2 regions of the Micromonospora violae genome follow, and region 2 is predicted to be linked to the other one. Evidence: riboswitches for the same ligand, from Rfam matches in the RefSeq annotation. Region 2 holds a riboswitch; the other holds the start of a gene.

Region 1 (4,711 bases), 4.5 Mb from region 2:
GTCTGGAGATCCTGCGCGCCGCCGCCGGCCGCTGGCGCTACGCCCACGGCGAGATCGCCCCCGCCATGCGGCGGCGGATCGTCACCGAGCACCTGCTGCTGGGTGTCGCGGTGCTGGCCGCCGTCGGCCTGGCGTTGACCGGGCACGGCGCGTACCCGCTGCGGCTGTGGGTGCTGCCGCTGCTGGTGGCGGTGCCGTTGCACTTCCTCGTGGAACTGCCCGAGCACCTGCTGTGCGAGACCGACACGACCGACGTGCTGCGCAACACCCGGTCGATCCGGGGCAGTTGGCTGAGCACGTGGTTCACCAACGGCAACAACCTGCACATCGAGCACCACGCGGCGATGAGCGTGCCGATCAACCAGCTGCCGTCGCGGCACGAGGAGACCCGCCGGTACGGTCAGCATGTGCAACGCAGCTACGCCGAGTTCTACCGCCTGCTCTGGGAGGCGGTACGTCCCCGGGCCCGGGCCTGACGGACGCCCGCAGTCAGAGCACCTGGTCGAGGAACCGGCGCAGCCGCGGATGCTCGGCCCGTTCGAAGATCGCCTCGGGCGGCCCGGCTTCCAGCACCACGCCCCGGTCCATGAAGGCGACGGTGTCGGCGACCTGCCGGGCGAAGCCCATCTCGTGGGTCACCACCACCATGGTCATCCCGGCGGCGGACAGGTCGGCCATCACCCCGAGGACGCCCTTGACCAGCTCCGGGTCGAGCGCCGAGGTCGCCTCGTCGAAGAGCATCACCTCGGGCCGCAGCGCCAGCGCGCGGGCGATCGCCACCCGCTGCTGCTGACCACCGGAGAGCTGCGCCGGTCGGGAGTTCGCCTTGCCGGCCAGCCCCACCAGGTCCAACTGGGCGCGGGCGACCGCGTCCGCCTCGTCGGCACCGAGCTTGCGCAACCGGCGCAGCGCCAGCGTCACGTTGCGCAGGACGCTCATGTGCGGGAAGAGGTTGAACTGCTGGAACACCATGCCCACCCGCTGCCGCAGCGCGTCCGGGTCGTCGCCCAGCACGCTGCGCCCGTCCAGCAGCACGTCGCCCCGGTCCGGTTCGATCAGCCGGTTGATGGTGCGCAGCAGGGTGGACTTGCCCGACCCGGACGGGCCGATGACGCAGGCCGTCGCGCCGCGCGGCACCGCGAGGTCGACGCCGCGCAGCACCCGGTTGGGTCCGAAGGCGAGGTGTACGTCGCGGACGTCGAGGCTCACCGAGGTGGTCGTTTCGATGGCGGTCATCGCCGGTCTCCCTGGGTGGCGGCGGGCAGCAGCAGCTCGTCGGCCTCGTCGTCCGGCGCGGTGGCCGGTCGTCCGTGGCGCAGCCGCCGGTCGATCCAGTTCACGATGTGCGTCAGCGGGACTGTCAACGCCAGATAGCAGAGCCCCGCCAGCAGCAGCGCCGACTCGTTGCCGGTGGTGGCCGCGTAGTCCTGCCCGATCCGGAACAGCTCCCGCTGGCTGGCCACCAGGCCGAGGAAGTAGACCAGGCTGGAGTCCTTGATCAACGCGATGAGCTGGTTCACCCAGGCCGGCAGCACCCGCCGGATGCCCTGCGGGATGATCACCAGCCGCATCGCGTCCGCCCAGGAGAAGCCGAGCGCCCGCGCGCCCTCCAACTGGGCGGCCTCCACCGACTGGATGCCCGAGCGGAAGATCTCCCCGATGTACGCGGCGGCGATGAGCGACAGCGCCAGGATGCCCAACGGGTAGGGGTCCGGCCCCCACACCTGCATGCCCAGCGGCGCCAGCCCGACGCCGATCAGCAGGATCGTCGCCGCGGCCGGCAGCCCCCGGAACACGTCGGTGTAGACCCGCGCCGGCCAGCGCAACCAGCGGCTGCGGGAGATGCCGGCGACGGCCAGCAGCAGGCCCAGCACCGAGCCGAGCAGGGCGGCGGAGACCGCCAGGATCAGCGTGTTGGGCAGCCCGACGGTCAGCATCTCGGGCAGCGCCTCGCGCATCGCGTCGGCGTCGAAGAAGGTCTCCCACAGGGTGCTCAACGGATCCATCGGTTGCTCCTCCTGCCGCCCCGCTCGCTCGTCACCGGCTCAGGACGCGGCCGACGCGGACGCCGACGGCGTGGTCGGCCCGGTAGGCGTGGTCGACGCGGCCGAAACCTTCACCGTGCCGCTGCCCGGCGTGAAGTCCGCCGGGATCGGCCGGCCCGGGTAGTACTGCTGCTGCAACCGGGTCCAGGTGCCGTCGGCGATGACCTCGTCGAGGGCCCGGTTCAGCGCCTCGCGCAGCTTGTCGCTGCCCTTGGCCACGGCGTACGCGGTCGGTGCCGGGCTGAGCTGCTTGGCCGCCACGGTGATCTTGCCGTTGCTGTCGGTGGCCGACTTCTCGCCGATCTCCGCCGGGGCGATCCAGGCGTCGGCGGTGCCCGCCTTGAGCTGGTTGATCGCGCCGTTGTAGTCGGGTACCCGCACCGGGTTGAGCTGCTTGCCGGTGGCGTAGTCGTCCTGGACCGTGCCCTGCACCACCACGACCCGCTTGCCGGTGAGCTGGTCGAAGCTGGTGATCGGTGAGCCGGCGGGGACGTCCAGGCCGAAGTAGCCGAAGTCGTAGCCGTTGCCGAAGTCGACGGTCTTCTTGCGGGCCTCGGTGATGGTGATCGAGGAGCTGCCGACGTCGAACTTGCGGTTGTTGACCTGGCTGAGCAGCGCGGAGAAGTCGGTGCCGACGAACTCGACCCGGAGCCCGAGCTTGCCGGCCACGGCGGTCAGCAGGTCGTTGTCGAAGCCGGTGAACTTTCCGTCCTTGAGGTACACGTTCGGCGGGGCGTCGGTCAGCGTGCCGGCGCGCAGCACGCCCGGCTGGGCCAGACCGTACGGGTTGGCGGTGGCGTCGGACGAACTGTCGTCGCCGCAGGCGGTGAGGGTGACGGCGGCCAGGATCGTGGCCGTGCCCAGGGCGGCGGCGCGGGTCAGGGCAGGAAGGAATCGCACGGGTGTCTCCGAAGGGTGGTGTCTCGGCGCGCACGGACGTGCGCAACCGACGGGGCGCCCAGTGGGCGTACCGGTGGAAAGGAGCTCGGGAGGGGGTGAGCTAGCGCGTGCTGCCGCGACAGGCGGCGCTGCACATTCGCATCAGGTCCACGTGCCGTCGCCGGGTCAGAGTGGGCGAGGGTCGACCGGTGCGGACGTCCGCGATGGCGGTCGGTGGGGCGGTGCTGAGGATGCGCATGGTTCTCCCGGGTCTGTGCTGACCTGGGTGCCAGGCCACGCTTGCACCGACGTCGTGTCGGTGCCTGGTCTTCACCCGGGGCACCCCACCGCGGAGGAGGGTTGCCGGCCAGCGAGCCGGGGCTTCGCGCTGGCACTCATGACCTGCGCCGAGGCTAGCAGCAGGAACGGGCGGGCCGTCCAGTCGATATGACCACGCTCACCGTGCGCGTTCGCAGGTCAGCCGGCGTGCACGTGCGGTCGACGGTGCGGGTCGGGCTCCTGGCGGCGCAGGATCTCCCGGGTCACCGAGGCGATGGCGCCGTCTCCGAACGCCAGGTAGCGCAGCACGTTGCGAGCCGGGCCGCCCTCGGACCACTCGAAGTAGATGTGGGGGCGTCGTCGGCTGCGGTCGCGGATCTCCAGGAGCAGGGCGGCGAGCGCGGTGGGCACCGAGGAGCTGGCCAGGCTGAGCACCGGGAAGCGGCCGTCGGCCACGCTGCCACGGACCAGCAGCTCGGTCTCGAAGTCGGACGGGTCGGTGACCTCGACCTCGACGAAGATGACGTCGCTGTCGTCGGGGAAGTCGTTGTCCGCCATCGTCTGCGCCAGCTTGGCGCGGTACTCCGCCTCGTCGCGCCCATCGGGTTCGTGGGCGATGAGACGGATCCGTCGTCCGGCGCGTTCGTCGATCATCCGGGTCGCGGCCGGGTCCAGCTCGACGTGGTCGACGCGCAGTTCGTAGGCCCGCATCAGCCGGGACAGCACCGACACCAGGATGATCCCGCCGATGAAACACCCCGCGATCTTGACGCCACTGGGGCGCTCCACCACGTTCGCCACAGTGGTGTACACGAAGATCACCGCGATGACTCCGAACGCGATGGTGCGACCGCGCTGCCGCTGCCGCAGCGCCGCGAGCGTCACCGCCGTCGCAGCCGAGGTGATCAACACCAGGACCCCGGTGGCGTACGCACCGCCCTGCGCGTCCACGCTGGCCTCGAAGACGACAGTGATCAGGAAGGCCACGGCGGTGAAGACCAGCACCAGCGGCCGGACGGCTCGCGCCCAGGCTGGCGCCATGCCGTAACGGGGCAGGTAGCGCGGCACGAGGTTGAGCAGGCCCGCCATCGCCGACGCCCCGGCGAACCAGAGGATTCCGATGGTGGAGAGGTCGTAGGCGGTGCCGAACACCTCGCCGAGGTGGGCGTGCGCCAGGTAGGCCAGTGCCCGCCCGTTCGCCGACCCGCCCGGCTGAAAGGCCTCCGGCGGGATGAGCACGGTGGTCGTCACGCTGCTGGTGATCAGAAAGACGCTCATGATCACCGCTGCGGTGGTGAGGAGCCGGCGTGCGCCACGGATCCGGCCCAGCGGTCGTGCCTCCGAATCCGTCGGGTCGCCCCGTACGGTGGGCATGACCGCCACCCCGGTCTCGAAGCCGGACAGACCCAACGCCAGCTTGGGAAAGACCAGCAGCGACAACCCGACCACCAGCCACGGATCACCATGCCGGGTGGTCAGCATGGTGGTCCAGTCGCCGACCGCGCTCG
Region 2 (4,711 bases):
GCGAGCGGCTTGGGAACTGCCCTGGAGCAGGGTCATCGCCTCGACGAGACGCTGTTTGCTCTGCTCGCCACGCGCGATGGCCTCGGCGATGGTCGGGTGGCCGGTGCCAGCGGCGACCGCGCGTAGCCGGGCCAGCGTCTGTTCGGTCGCCTCGATGGCCGCGCGGATCTGCTGCTGAGTGCTGTTGCCCTGCTCGGCGGCCTGGGCGAGCGCGGCCTTGACTTCCTCAATGCTCGCCACATGGCCTCCCCGGCTGGTAGGCGAGACACTCTCGCTCCCTGTATTGGGCCGGACACTATCGGACACTGCCGTCTCGCCGCTGCCCCGAAAAGTCGCCACAGTCGGCAAGGTGATACCGCGTCGAAGATGCCGAACGCCGGGTTCCTCGGGTGGATGGATGAAGGGCTTGGGCCGGTCCTGTGGCGGAGGTGGCGTAGCGGGCTGCACCCACAGTGTGGGAGCGCGCCCACGGCGGTCGGCGCGGCTCGAATCTTTCTCTTTTCGCAGCTCAGGGACCTCGGTCGGCCCGCTGGCGAGGCTGCGAGCGCTCGACGCGGGCCCTGGACGCCGGTACATTCCGACCGGGGACTTTCCCACTAACAAGGAATTTATAAGCGTCGATACTTTCATGCCTCACATTGAAGAGATCCGTTTCCTTCGATGGAGGTACCGATGAACGTCTCTCGGCTCGGCGGGCCGATCCTGTCCCTGTTCCGCATCGTGATCGGTCTGCTGTTCGCGTTGCATGGCTTGACCTCGGTGTTCGGGTTGTTCGGCGGCAACCCGATGACCGGCCAAGCGGTGCCGGTCGGCACCTGGCCGGGCTGGTGGGCCGCCCTGATCCAGCTGGTCTGCGGCGCACTGGTGCTGGCTGGGCTCTTCACCCGACCCGCCGCTCTTCTCGCATCCGGCTCGATGGCGTACGCCTACTTCGTCGTGCACCAGCCCGATCATTTGCTGCCGTTGCGCAACGGTGGTGAGCTGTCGGCGCTCTTCTGCTGGTCATTCCTGCTGATCGCGGCCCTCGGCCCGGGTTCTTGGGCGCTCGACACGCTGCTCGCACGTCGCCGCGACGTTCAGTCCGCGCCGGCGGCGTCGATGGCCGAGAGCACCTCGATCGTTGTTTGACCGCACCCGTACTGCGTCGCCGGGGCCGCGACGAGGCGGCCCCGGCGACGCGCCCGGTCAGGGGTCGCCCCCGCCGCGCAGCGAAGCCCAACTCGGCGCTGATGTCGTAAACGATTCAGCTCTAAAGCGTGCGCGGTTGGCAGGTCCTACCTGCCCCGCAGCGGTGCCGGCGGCGACGCAGCGGGAGGGCCGAAGCGGGAGCGTCAGGCCGACGTGCGGGTGCCGAGGACCGCGTCCAGCAGGCCGGGGTAGAGCTTGTCCAGCTCGTCGCGGCGCAGCCGGACCAGTCGGCTGGTGCCGGCGGCCCGGGTGCGGGTCAGGCCCGCCTCGCGCAGCACCTTGAGGTGGTGACTGCGGGTCGCCTTGGAGACGCCGAAGTCGAAGCTGCCGCAGGCGGCCTCGCCGCCCTCGGCGAGCGCCCGGACGATCTGTAGCCGCACGTCGTCGGCGAGTGCGGCCAACACGCTGGTGACCGGTACGGCGGTCAGGTCGGGCTCGTGCGGCTCCATGTGAGCAGTGTAACCCTTGTTCGACAATATTCGAACAACACCCTATGGTCGGTGTCGTTGGTTCGATGATACTCGAACATTGGAGTTGCCGATGCGATCCCGCGCCACCGCGTACCCACTGGTCGCCGTGCTCGGTTGGGGCGTGATGTTCCCGATCCTGGCCAGCGCGCTCAACTGGGTCGACCCGCTCAACCTGACCACCGCGCGCTACCTGCTGGCCGTCGTCGTCCTGGTCGCCATCCTGCTGCTCCGCGAGGGTGCCGGCGCGCTGCGGCCTGGTGGCCGGGCCCGGGAGGTGGTGGTCCTCGGAGTGGTCGGCTTCGCCGGCTTCAACCTGCTCACCAGCCTTGCGCTCGAACACGCCGCCCCACAGCAGATCTCACTCTTCGTCGCCACCACCCCGGTGATCACCCAGCTCGTCCGTTGGGCCCGCGACGGCGTACGCCCGAAGCCCCTCCTGCTGGCCCTCTCCCTGGTGGCGCTCGTCGGAGTCGGCCTGGTGATCACGCGGGGGAGCCTGGCCGGGCTCGGCCAGTTCGGCCTCGGTGGGCTGATGATGATCGGCGCGGTGCTGGGTTGGGGCATCTACACCCACGGTGCCAGCCGGTTCGGCGAGTGGTCGCCGCTGCGCTTCACCACCCTGACCGCGCTCGCCGGCACGGTCGCCATGCTCGTCCTGAGCATCGGCGCCGACGCCGTCGGCTGGCAGCACGCACCGGGCGCCGCCGACCTCGCGGCGGTCGCCCCGCAGTTGGCGTACGCCGCGCTCGTGGGCGCCGTGATCGCGGTCCTGGCCTGGAACACCGGCGTGCAGCGACTCGGCGCCGCCAACGCCGCGCTGTTCATGAACCTGGTCCCGGTGATCACTTTCGCGGTGCAGATCGTCCGCGGCTACCGCCCCGAACCCGTCGAGCTGGTCGGGGCCGCCATCACGATCGCCGCCCTGATCGCCGCGAACCTGGCCGCCCGGCCCCGGAGCGCATCGCTGCCCCGGCCGAGCGCGGTAACGGACCCGATCGCGGTGACCGACCCCGTGGCCGTGAGCGCCCGGTGACCCACTCCCTGGGATCCGCCCTGGAGGCCGCGCCCGGCTTTGCCTAGACTCGACGGCACAACTGAATACCTCATCCAGAGGGGCTGAGGGATACGGCCCGACGACGCCCCGGCAACCACCCCGCGCGCTCACCGCTGAGCGACCCGCGGGGCAGGTGCCAATTCCGTCCCCGCCGCACCGTGCGATGCGGGGAAAGATGAGAGGACTCTCGACATGACGTCGACGCTCGTCCCCGCTGGCATCGACACCTCGGCCAGCCCCGCCCGCGCCCTGGTCTGCCGCGCCTGCTCGGCGCGCTACCCGCTCGCCGCCCAGCACGCCTGTTACGAGTGTTTCGGCCCGTTGGAGGTCGACTACGAGGCCGCCGCACTGGCCACCGTCACCCGCGAGCAGATCGAGGCCGGCCCGAACAACATCTGGCGGTACGCCGCCCTGCTCCCCGCCGGTCAGGACCCGGCCACCCGGGTCACCCTCGACCCGGGGCTGACCCCGTTGGTGGCGGCCCCGCACCTCGCCGCCGAGCTGGGCATCACCGCGCCGCTCTGGGTCAAGGACGACAGCGCCAACCCCACCCACTCGTTCAAGGACCGGGTCGTCTCGGTGGCGCTCACCGCCGCCAAGGCGCTCGGCTTCACCCGGTTCGCCTGCGCGTCGACCGGCAACCTGGCCAACTCGGTGGCCGCCCACGCCGCCCGCGCCGGGGTGCCCTCGGTGGTCTTCATCCCCAGCGACCTGGAGCAGGGCAAGGTCATCACCACCGCCGTCTACGGCGGCGAACTGGTCGCCATCGACGGCTCCTACGACGATGTCAACCGGCTCTGCGGCGAGCTGGTGGAGACGGACGAATTCGAGGACACCGCGTTCGTCAACGTGAACGTGCGGCCGTACTACGCGGAGGGCTCCAAGACCCTCGGCTACGAGGTGGCCGAGCAGCTCGGCTGGCGGATCCCGGCGCAGGTGGTCATTCCGATGGCCAGCGGCGAGCTGCTCACCAAGATTGACAAGGCGTTCTCCGAGCTGGTGGAGATCGGCCTGGTCGAGGCGCCAGCCGACGGCTGGAAGGTCTTCGGCGCGCAGTCCGCCGGCTGCAACCCGATCGCGACCGCCCTGCACGCCGACACCGACACGATCATCCCGGTCAAGCCGACCGGCATCGCCAAGTCACTCAACATCGGCGACCCGGCGGCCGGCCTCTACGCCCTGGAGGCGGTCCGCCGCACCGGCGGCTGGATGGAGTACGCCGACGACGACGAGATCCGCGCGGGCATCCGCGATCTGGCCCGCACCACCGGGGTCTTCGCCGAAACCGCAGGTGGGGTGACCGTGGCGGTGCTGCGCAAGCTGGTCGAGTCCGGTCGGCTCGACCCGACGGCGGAGACCGTCGTGTTCAACACCGGCGAGGGTCTGAAGACCATCGACGCAGTGGCCGGTCAGGTCGGGCCGACCCACCACATCAAGCCCTCGCTGCGCGCCGCCCGCGACGCCGGCCTCCTCGGCTGATCCGCCCGGTAACTGGGTTTTCGCTGTGAGTGTGGAAAACCCGCCGCTACGGACTTGACGGCAGGAACCGGACGGCGCAAGATGCTCCGTGCGGGAGGGCATTTCGCCGAAGACTTTTGAAGTTCTTGCGACCCAACGCCGGAGGCGTTGTGCGAGTGTCCCTCCCGACCACGTTCGATCGGGCCAGCGATTAATTCGCTGGCCCGATCGCTTTTCCGGGGTGCACGCTCACCGGTATGAGCATCACGATCGCGTCGTTCGACGGCGCTGACCGGGCGTCGGTCGACGAGGCGTACCGGATCGGGTCGGCGGCCAACGACGCCGATCTGCCGGACTTCCCGCCCTTCTGCCGGCGTCGCTTCGACGCCCTGTTCCACACGCCGATGCCCGGCACCCGGTCGCTCTGGGCGCTGGCCCGACTGGATGGCGTGCCGGCCGGCTACCTCCAACTGGACCTGCCGCAGCTCGACAACACCGACAACGCCACCGCCGAGCTGCTGGTGCATCCCGAGCTGCGGCG

Evidence for each region. Region 2 has a riboswitch for S-adenosylmethionine ahead of thrC (threonine synthase). Riboswitches for the same ligand answer to the same signal wherever they lie in the genome.
Region 1: linked by a shared signal. The riboswitch ahead of EV382_RS02820 (ABC transporter substrate-binding protein) and the one ahead of thrC (threonine synthase) in region 2 are both predicted to bind S-adenosylmethionine.

What each region holds. Positions count from the first base shown of each region.
Region 1 covers NZ_SHKK01000001.1:630,287-634,997, forward strand. Annotated here, with positions in the region: gene EV382_RS02805 (fatty acid desaturase family protein) at 1-476, shown strand, start outside; gene EV382_RS02810 (amino acid ABC transporter ATP-binding protein) at 490-1,227, opposite strand; gene EV382_RS02815 (amino acid ABC transporter permease) at 1,233-2,006, opposite strand; gene EV382_RS02820 (ABC transporter substrate-binding protein) at 2,046-2,945, opposite strand; SAM riboswitch class IV at 3,216-3,327, opposite strand; gene EV382_RS02825 (amino acid transporter) at 3,402-4,711, opposite strand, start outside.
Region 2 covers NZ_SHKK01000001.1:5,169,493-5,174,203, reverse strand. Annotated here, with positions in the region: gene EV382_RS23180 (hypothetical protein) at 1-240, opposite strand, end outside; gene EV382_RS23175 (DoxX family protein) at 673-1,128, shown strand; gene EV382_RS23170 (ArsR/SmtB family transcription factor) at 1,332-1,637, opposite strand; gene EV382_RS23165 (DMT family transporter) at 1,729-2,691, shown strand; SAM riboswitch class I at 2,759-2,894, shown strand; gene thrC (threonine synthase) at 2,905-4,191, shown strand; gene EV382_RS23155 (GNAT family N-acetyltransferase) at 4,428-4,711, shown strand, end outside.